Regions from separate parts of the Aeromonas sp. 130281 genome, predicted to be linked through region 1. Evidence: predicted binding sites of a transcription regulator. Region 1 holds the regulator's gene; the other holds the start of a gene.
The links. Region 1 encodes LexA, which represses DNA repair genes until DNA is damaged. Its sites were predicted from a motif close to ANCTGTNTNNNNANACAGNT; they were not measured.
Positions count from the first base shown of each region.

Region 2: the regulator LexA is predicted to act here: its motif matches at 2,114-2,133, upstream of dinB (DNA polymerase IV).

Region 1 is NZ_JBWVQS010000015.1:22,659-27,354, forward strand. It holds gene plsB (glycerol-3-phosphate 1-O-acyltransferase PlsB) at 1-2,282, opposite strand, end outside; gene lexA (transcriptional repressor LexA) at 2,487-3,113, shown strand; gene AC1IN8_RS20750 (hypothetical protein) at 3,573-3,782, shown strand; gene AC1IN8_RS20755 (SCO family protein) at 3,997-4,623, shown strand; gene AC1IN8_RS20760 (MATE family efflux transporter) at 4,652-4,696, shown strand, end outside.
Region 2 is NZ_JBWVQS010000002.1:258,852-263,547, reverse strand. It holds gene AC1IN8_RS08200 (methyl-accepting chemotaxis protein) at 1-919, opposite strand, end outside; gene dinB (DNA polymerase IV) at 986-2,038, opposite strand; gene AC1IN8_RS08190 (hypothetical protein) at 2,239-2,451, shown strand; gene nqrM ((Na+)-NQR maturation NqrM) at 2,525-2,749, opposite strand; gene AC1IN8_RS08180 (FAD:protein FMN transferase) at 2,844-3,887, opposite strand; gene nqrF (NADH:ubiquinone reductase (Na(+)-transporting) subunit F) at 3,891-4,696, opposite strand, start outside.

The sequences.
Region 1 (4,696 bases):
AGGGTGCTGAACAGCTTCTGGTCGAAGAACTCGGGGGCGTTGATGCCGTGCAGGGTGCCGAGGCGCTCCGCCATCATCAGGCCGTCCGCCTCCAGCTGCTCCGCCTCGATGTGGGGCTGGGCCAGCACCCGGGTCAGCACTATGGCGTAGCGTTGCAGCGTCTCCTGAATGCTCTCGGCCAGCAGCAGCAGGCGCATCTGGTTGCCCGGATTGACCCAGTAGCCGCCGTCGCGCGCCTCGATCAGCTTCTGGCGTTGCAGCTCGGCCAGCAGGGCATCGACCAGCTCCGGCAGCTCGTCCTCTTCGTAGCGCAGGAACAGCTCTGTCTTGAGCAGCGGGTAGATGTCGATGCAGCGGGCGACGATCTCGCCGCGGGAGATCCCTTCGCAGCGCTCGATCAGGGCCGCCACCAGGGAGGGCAGGGCGAACAGGTGGAGTATGTTGTTGCGGTAGTAGGTCAGCAGGATCGCCTGATAGCGATCGAGGCTGATGATCTGCCCCAGCTTGTCCTCGCTCACCTCGAACTTGTTGAGCTCCATGGCCTGATCCAGCAGTGTCCTGGCATCCTCGTCCGGCATGGTGCTCTGGGGGCTGTAGGGCACCTGCTTGAGCAGGTCCAGATAGGTGTTGATCTGGGCCTGCAGCTCGTCCCGGGTCAGGGCATGGCGTTCGGCGGCCAGCAGCGCCAGGGCGCTCAGGGTCAGGCCGTTGACGGCGGCGGCATCGTTGATCCGGGTCATCAGCAGCTCGGCCAGCTGGTTGACGGTGGGGGCCATCCATTCGGGGCGCTCCTCCCGGCCAATGCTCTCCTTCCAGTGCGGCACGTGCTCGCCGAGGTAGCTGTTGAGGGTCAGCGGTTCGCCGAAGTTGACGAAGCCCCGGCCATAGTTGCGCAGCTTGCGCAGTATGCCGAGCACCTGCAGGAAGCTCTCCTTCTCCTTGCGGCTGCCCTTGAGCTCGTTGTGGTAGGTGTTCACCTCCATCACGTGCTCGTAGCCCAGATAGACGGGCACCAGGGTGACCGGCCTGTCCAGCCCGCGCATCATGGCCTGCAGCGTCATGGCCAGCATGCCGGTCTTGGGGGGCAGCAGGCGGCCGGTGCGCGAGCGACCCCCTTCGGTGAAGAACTCCACCGAGTAGCCCTTGGCAAACAGCAGGTTCAGGTATTCACGAAATACCGTGCTGTAGAGCGGGTTGCCCTTGAAGGTGCGGCGGATGAAGAAGGCGCCGCCGTGGCGGAAGATGGGGCCCGCCGGCCAGAAGTTGAGGTTGATGCCCGCCGCGATATGGGGCGGCACCATGCCCTGGTGATAGATGACGTAGGAGAGCAGCAGGTAGTCCATGTGGCTGCGATGGCAGGGGACGTAGACTATCTCGTGCCCTTCCTGGGCGAGCTGGCGCACCTGCTCGGCACCGTTGACCGAGAGGCCGCGGTAGAGCTTGTTCCACAGCCAGCCGAGGAAGCTCTCCCCGAGCCGGATCAGCCGGTAGGAGAAGTTGGAGGCGATCTCGTCCATGTAGCCATGGGCGCGCTTCTGGGCTTTTTCGAGGCTGATCCCCTCCCGTCTGGCCTCTTCCTCGATGGCCTGCTGGATCACGCTCGACTCCAGCAACTGCTTGAACAGCAGGTTGCGGTTCGGCAGCTTGGGACCGGTGGCCGCCAGTTGCTGGCGACTGAAGTGGGTGCGGGCCACCCGCGCCAGCTTGTGGGCGATGGCCTCGTCGGTGCCGTGCTTGTCCGCCATGTAGCGCAATGAGAGCGGCGGTGAGAAGCGCACCAGGTTTTCGCGCCCTTTCAGGATCACGATCAGCGCCTTCTTGAGCCGGTTCGGGGCCAGGCTGCTGATGATGTTCCAGCCGGAGGCTTCCTCGCCTTCCCGGCCGGGGGCGCGCCCCCAGAACAGGGTGACGGGCACCACCTGGATATCCAGCTCGGGATCCTGCTTGTGCAGGTCCAGCAGCTGGTGGAACTCCTGCAGGAAGGGCAGCGGCTTGTTGCGCGTGCCAAACAGGGGAGGCGGACGATCCAGACAGACGTAGCGCGGCAGCAGCTGGCCACCCAGTTCCAGCGGAGTGAAGGGGCCGGGCAGGCCGAGATCCTCGCAGCACTGTTGCAGGGTCATCAGGTCGGTGATCGAGCTGGTTTTCAGGGCGTAGACTATGGGTCTTGCCGGATCCAGCTTGAGCTCCGTGATGGGATTTTCCGGCAGGCTCTTGTGATTGACCAAGCCACTGACCGGCCATTGCAGGATGGCTCTGGAAATGTTCTGTCCAAGGGACATGTGCGTCTGCTCTCCAAAAAAATGCGGCGTGAGCATAGCAAATCACCGACGGCTTGTCGCCGAGAGGTAGGATGAGTGCCTTTTCAGGATAGAAGGTGCGGGATTTTTGCGACAAGGTGGGGACAAATATCAGCAACGCCTTGCCTTGGCCACAGCACTGTATATACTGCCAGTGTGCTGTATAAAAAGACAGGTGCCTATGCTATGAAACCCCTTACCCCCCGCCAGGCTGAAGTGCTGGAGCTTATCAAGGCGAACATGAGCGAGACCGGCATGCCGCCGACTCGCGCCGAGATCGCCCAGAAGCTTGGCTTCAAGTCGGCCAATGCGGCCGAGGAACATCTGAAGGCCCTGGCCAAGAAAGGGGTCATCGAGATCATGCCCGGCACCTCCCGCGGCATCCGTCTGCTGCTCGAGGAAGAGGAGGCTGCGCCAGAAGAGAACGGCCTGCCGCTCATCGGCAAGGTCGCGGCCGGCGAGCCCATCCTGGCCCAGGAGCACATCGAGAGCCACTATCAGGTGGATCCCGCCCTGTTCCACCCGCGGGCAGACTTCCTGTTGCGGGTGCAGGGCATGAGCATGAAGAACATCGGCATCATGGATGGGGATCTGCTGGCGGTGCACAAGACCCAGGAGGTGCGCAACGGTCAGGTGGTGGTGGCGCGTCTCGATGAAGACGTCACCGTCAAGCGCTTCCAGCGCAAGGGCAGCCAGGTGTGGCTGCTGCCGGAGAACGAGGAGCTCTCCCCCATCGAGGTGGATCTCTCCAGCCAGCATCTGACCATCGAAGGGCTGGCGGTCGGGGTCATTCGCAACGCCGACTGGATGTAGCCATCGAACATGCCAAGGGGCCTCCTGCGGGAGGCCCCTTCGTTTGTGCGTTTTCCCCGATCTCCTTTCCTCCCCGATCCCCGCCATTGCCGCCGCCCGGATCCACCGTAAACAGTACCGCCACGCATCGTGCATTTCGGATATATCCTTTGAGAAGGCCCGCAGTGTCATGGCCGGATAATCGCCATGACCTTGAGTGTGCCGCCAGGTCAGCATGGGTAGCAGGGATGCATCACGGCTGGGGCGGTGCGGGACAGGGAGAGTCGTCAGGCAGCAGGACGACTCAATACAGTCAGTACGCGACGGTGCCTGGTCTGCCTCCCGATGGCAGTCACACTGGTCGGCGTGGCCTGTTGAGCAAGGAGGACAGGTATGGCTTCAAGCTCGCCGTGGGATCCGGGTCCGGCCGCAACCGCAACCCCCGCATCCTCCATCACCCGATTCATCAAGGGCAGTCGGATGACGTGGTTTTATGCGCTCTGGGTCTATCACAAGGGCGATGGCTGGACCATCTGGCTGGGGTGCCCCAAGGACAAGATTGTCCGCCTGGTTCGTCTGTTCCGCCGCCACCACGACATAGGTTTGCCAGATGCCCCCTGGACGGCCCCGGTCATTCCGCTGCGCGCCACTATCCGGCGCCCCCAGGGGCAGCGAAGACTGCGACCCTGAGCCAGTCCCCCGAACAGTGTGTGAGCCCCACCCGGTGTGGGGCTTTTCTTTATCCCCGCCATGGCCGGGAGATAGTGGTTGTCTCCTCCCTATGGGGACCTTTCCTGACCGGGATCCGGACTCGGGACTAGGCAGAAACGGGGCCTGGCGGGTTACAATAGCCCTTCATTGGCCCCGCCATCTGGCTGGTTGAACTAGCAAGGTTCTGTTTTATATGGTTAAACCACGTTTTTCCCTGCTGTTGTTGCTCTTCGTCGGCAGCATAATGGCGGCTTATTACTGGAGCCAACCCTCCCTGCCTGCGCAGGCGGATTATTATCCGGTAGGGCGCGACATCAATCCCTTCACCCTCACGGATGGGGATGGGAAGCCCTTCACCGCCGCCAATCTGGCGGGGCACTGGACCTTCCTGTTTATCGGCTACACCTATTGTCCCGACGTCTGCCCGACCGCCCTGGCGGATCTGCGCTCCATCTACCCGGATCTGAAGAAGATCTCGCCCAGCAGCCAGGTGGTCTTCGTCTCGGCGGATCCCCAGCGGGACGACAGCGCTCGCCTCAAGAGCTACACCGCCTTCTTCCATCCGGAGTTCAAGGCGGCGACCGGCCCCCACCGCGCCCTCTTCCCCCTGGTGCGCAACCTTGGCCTCGTCTATTCCATCGTGGAGAGCGAACGCAAGGATTACCTCATAGACCACTCGGCCTCGATCGTGCTGATCAGCCCCGAGGGCAAGCTGGTGGCCATGTTCCGTCCCAAGGTGGCCCCGGGTGAGGTGCCTCATGTGGACATGCAGACCATGGTCTCCGACTTCGCACGCATAGTGCGGCTGGCCGACGAGTGAGACGCTGGCGCCGATTGTGCCTAGCTTGATGGCGTCCTGGCTGAGGGATCCTCGCCGCCACAGGGCCGTGTTT
Region 2 (4,696 bases), on a different contig from region 1:
GGCTCCAGCGCGTGACCACCTCCCCCTTGGCGAGCCAGCCGTTGAGATCCGCCGACAGCCCCTGCTGCTCCAGGGTCTCCCCAAGGGCGACCTTGAACCCTTCGGCCCCGGCCACCCGCCCCTCGTGACTGAGCAGCAGCACCTTGCCCTGCCCGTCATAGAGCGTCTTGTCCATCTCCTCCACCAGGCTCTGCAAGGTGGCCAGCGAGATGTCGACCCCCACCATGCCGAGCAGATTGCCCTCTTCCAGCAGGGGGGCCGTCACCGAGGTCATCAGCACCTGACGGGTGCCCACCTCGTCCACATAGGGATCGAGCAGACAGAGGGCCTTGCTGCGAATGCTGCAACTGTACCAGTCATTCTCCAGGCCACCGTGCCCGGAGGGCTTGTCGTCGGCCAGCAGCGCCTCGTCCATCACCTCCAGGGTCACCTTGCCATCGACTCTGGCCCAGTAGCTGGAGAAGCGCCCCTTGTCGTTGGCCCCGAGCGCGGTCGAGCCCTGATAGTTGTCGTCTTCACCGTCGAGCTGGTTGGGTTCGAATACCGCATAGACCCCGAGCAGATTGGCCGACGACTCCGCCGCGTCCTGCAACTGCTGGTTCACGGCATTGCGCAGCGCCTCGGAGTGAACGAAGTTGTCCGCCGCGTTCTTGCGCTGGAACAGTATGCCTTCCGCCAGCAGGGTGGCCCTGAAATAGGCCTCGTCGAGGTAGCTGGTCACTCTGGCCGCCTGGGTTGACCCCATGGCCTTCATCCAGTTTTCTGCCGCGTGCTGCCCCTCCAGGGTGGTGGAGGTGAGCACCTGCTCCTGCATGCGGGCCGCGTTGAAGAGGGAAGAGGCGACCAGTGCGGCGGCACTGGCCAACAGACAGCAACCGGCGATCAGGGTGATCCGTCCCTGAACAGAAAGAGAACTCATGCCACATTTCCTAACGTCTACAGATGTGAACACTGTATCGGTTTTGGACACAAAAACTTAACTAAATCAGCTGAGATCCAGGCTCAATTGGTTGATCTCCCCCGCCCCTGGCAGACCGACCACCAGACCGAGCAGGCGAATGGGTTTTCCTTGAGACCGTTGCAACCCCTCGTGCAACAGATCGTGGAAACGGCTCGCCTGGTAGCTCCCCTTGCGATAGACGGTGGTCTGGTGGAAATCGGCAAACTTCAGCTTGATCCCCTGCCCCATCAGCGCCTCCGCAGGGCAAGCCCTGGCAAAGCGCAGCTCCAGCTCGGGAATGAGCCGGCCGAGCACCTCCCGGCAGGCGGCTTCATCCAGCACGTCGCTGGCGAGGGTCGTCTCCACCCCTATGCTCTTGCGTATCCGCCGGGCCTGTACCGGCTGATCGTCATGTCCCCAGATGCGGCCGGCCAGCATCTCCCCGAGCTTGCCGAAACGGCTCACCAGCTCCTCGTTGCCGAGCTGGCGGGCATCCTCGCAGGAGTAGAGCCCGAGGGACTCCAGCCGCTCCGCCGTCTTGCGGCCGATGCCGGGCAGCTTGCCGAGGGGCAGCTGGCGCACGAACTCGTCCACCTCCTGGGGGCGGATGACGAACAGGCCGTCCGGCTTGCGCTGCTCGGAGGCAAGCTTGGCCAGAAACTTGTTCGGCGCCACCCCGGCCGAGGCGGTCAACCCCAGTTCGAGGACGATGGCAGCGCGGATCTCGGCCGCCATCAGGGTGGCGCTGCCGCCGCAATGGGGGCTGTCGGTGACATCCAGGTAGGCTTCATCGAGGGAGAGCGGCTCCACCTGCTCCGTGTAGCGCAGGAAGATGGCCTGCAACTGGCGGGAGGTCTCCTTGTAGACGGCCATCCGCCCGGGGATCAGCACCAGCGGCGGGCAGAGCTTCCTGGCCAGGGCGCTCGGCATGGCGGAGCGCACCCCGAAGCGGCGCGCCACATAGTTACAGGTGGAGATGACGCCGCGCCTGTCGGCCGAGCCGCCGATGGCCAGCGGCACCTCCCGCAGGGCCGGGTTGTCCCGCATCTCCACCGCGGCGAAGAAGCAGTCCATGTCGATGTGAATGATCTTGCGCATGCCAGAGTCTGTTGAGCCGTCGGCGCCTGCCGCATGGTTGGGTGCACCTCCGCTGTCGTGACGAGGCGGCGACACCACTGTATGAATAACCAGTCAAGGCCCCATGCTACCCCAGCCCTGTCATTTCTGCCAGCGCGCGGGAGGAGAGGGACGGATAGACTCTCAAGGCACCATCCACATCAGACTCAAGGAGGAGAGAGATGAGAGCAATCTGGCCGGGACTCTGCCTGCTGCTGTTGCCGCTGACGGGCATGACCAAGGACCATCCGACCGCCGAGTGCAGTTGGCTGTTTGAGCGCATAGAGATACTGGAGAAGGCCATCAAGCAGGGGGACGAGCTGGGCACAAGGGAGGAGCTGGCAAAACGAAAGGCGGAGTTTCACAACAAGGCCTGCAGCCAATACGACTACTGAGCGCCATGAAGACGCGAGCCGACCCAGGGTCGGCTCGCGTGCATTCGATGCACCCGCACGCGGGTGCTCGCCCTCAGAGGATGCGGTTGTCCACCAGCATCTTGCGACGGGCCTCTTCCTTGGCCATCTTCTTCTTGCGATTGTCGCAGGGCTCCGGGCAGTCGCACTCCTTCTCGATCCCTATGGTGCCAAGGCCGCCACAGGAGCCGGAGATGGTCTTCTTCTGGAAGATGTAGCCGATGGCCATGGCCACCACCACCACCAGAAACACCCCGAAGGTGATCAGAAAGATCTGCATGGTATTACCCCTTTACTGTTTAACCAGATACGGCTCGACGGCATCCGGCGACAAGATTCCCAGGCGCCGCCGAGTGATGGCGACGCCTTCACGGTTAACCGGGCTGCTTGGCCAGGTAGGGCTTGAAGGCATCCGAGTAAGCCTCCTCGAAGCCCTCGTCCGTCTTGGTGATGACGAAGATGGCCAGACCCCGCTCCTTGGCATAGGCCAGGCTCTTCTGCGTTCCCATGACCGTCAGCGCCGTGGCCAGCCCGTCTGCCGTCATGCAGGAGGGGTGGATCACGGTGACCGACACCATGCGATGGGTGATGGGCTTGCCCGTCAGCGGATCCATGGTGTGGGAGAAGCGCTTGCCATCCAGCTCGTAGTAGTTGCGATAGTCCCCCGAGGTGGCGACGCCGTTGTCCCCTGGCACTATCACCTCCTGCACCGAGCCGGCATTGGCGGTCGGCTTCTCGATGGCGACGCGCCAGGGGTGACCCTTGCCGTTGACGCCATTGATCCGCAGCTCGCCGCCGATCTCCACCAGGTAGTTGCGCGCCCCCAGGGATTCCAGGTACTCGGCCACCTTGTCCACCCCGAAGCCCTTGGCGATGGCGGAGAGATCCACGTAGAGATCCGGGATGTCCTTTTGCAGGGTGTCGGCGTCGACCGAGGTTACCACATGCAGATTGCCGAGGCCCGTCTTCTGCCGGGTCTGGGCGATCAGCTCGTCGGATGGCACCTTGGTCGGTTTGGCATCCGGCCCAAAGCCCCACAGATTGACCAGGGGGCCCACGGTGACGTCCAGCGCCCCGCGGCTCTCGCGGCCAATGTGAATGGCCTCGGTCACCACCCGGGCTGTGTCACGGGAGACCACCACAGGGGTATTGTCCTTGTGCTGGTTGAAGCGCGACAGCTCGGAATCCGGGCGGTAGGTGGACATCTGATCGTTGACCCGCTCCAGCAGGACATCCACCTCGGCCTGCAGCTTGGCGGCATCCGTGACGGCGGCATCCGCCACCTTGATGGAGTAGTAGGTGCCCATGGTGCTGCCGGTGATGTGGATCTCCGGCTTGGATTGGACCGATTCCTGACCGCACCCAGTCAAGAAAAAGGCTAGCCCGAAGGCTAGCCAGGTCTTTACAACACTGTGCATGGATTAACCACCAAAGTCATCCAGGAGGATGTTTTCGTCTTCAACGCCGAGGTTTTTCAGCATGTTGATGACGGCAGCGTTCATCACGGGAGGTCCACACATGTAGAACTCGCAATCTTCCGGCGCCTCGTGGTTCTTGAGGTAGTTCTCGAACAAGACGTTGTGGATGAAGCCGGTGTAGCCATCCCAGTTGTCTTCCGGTTGCGGATCCGACAGGGCGACGTGCCACTGGAAGTTTTCGTTCTCGGCGGCCAGCATGTCGAAGTCCTCGACATAGAACATCTCGCGCTTGGAACGGGCACCGTACCAGAAGCTCATCTTGCGCTTGGACTTCAGGCGACGCAGCTGATCGAAGATGTGGGAACGCATCGGCGCCATGCCGGCACCACCACCGATGAACACCATTTCGGCGTCGGTGTCCTTGGCGAAGAACTCGCCGAACGGACCCGAGATGGTCACCTTGTCCCCAGCCTTCAGGCTGAAGATGTAGGAGGACATCTGGCCGGGAGGGGCAGTCCAGTTGCTCGGCGGCGGGGTCGCGATCCGCACGTTCAGCATGATGATGCCGAACTCTTCCGGATAGTTGGCCATGGAGTAGGCACGGATAATAGGCTCGTTGACCTTGGACTCCAGCTCGAAGATCTTGAAGCGATCCCAGTCCCCGCGATACTCCTCGGGAATGTCGAAGTTCTTGTACTGCACGTGGTGGGCAGGGGCTTCGATCTGGATATAACCACCGGCGCGGAACGGGACGCTCTCGCCATCGGGGATCTGCAGCTTGAGCTCCTTGATGAAGGTGGCCTTGTTGT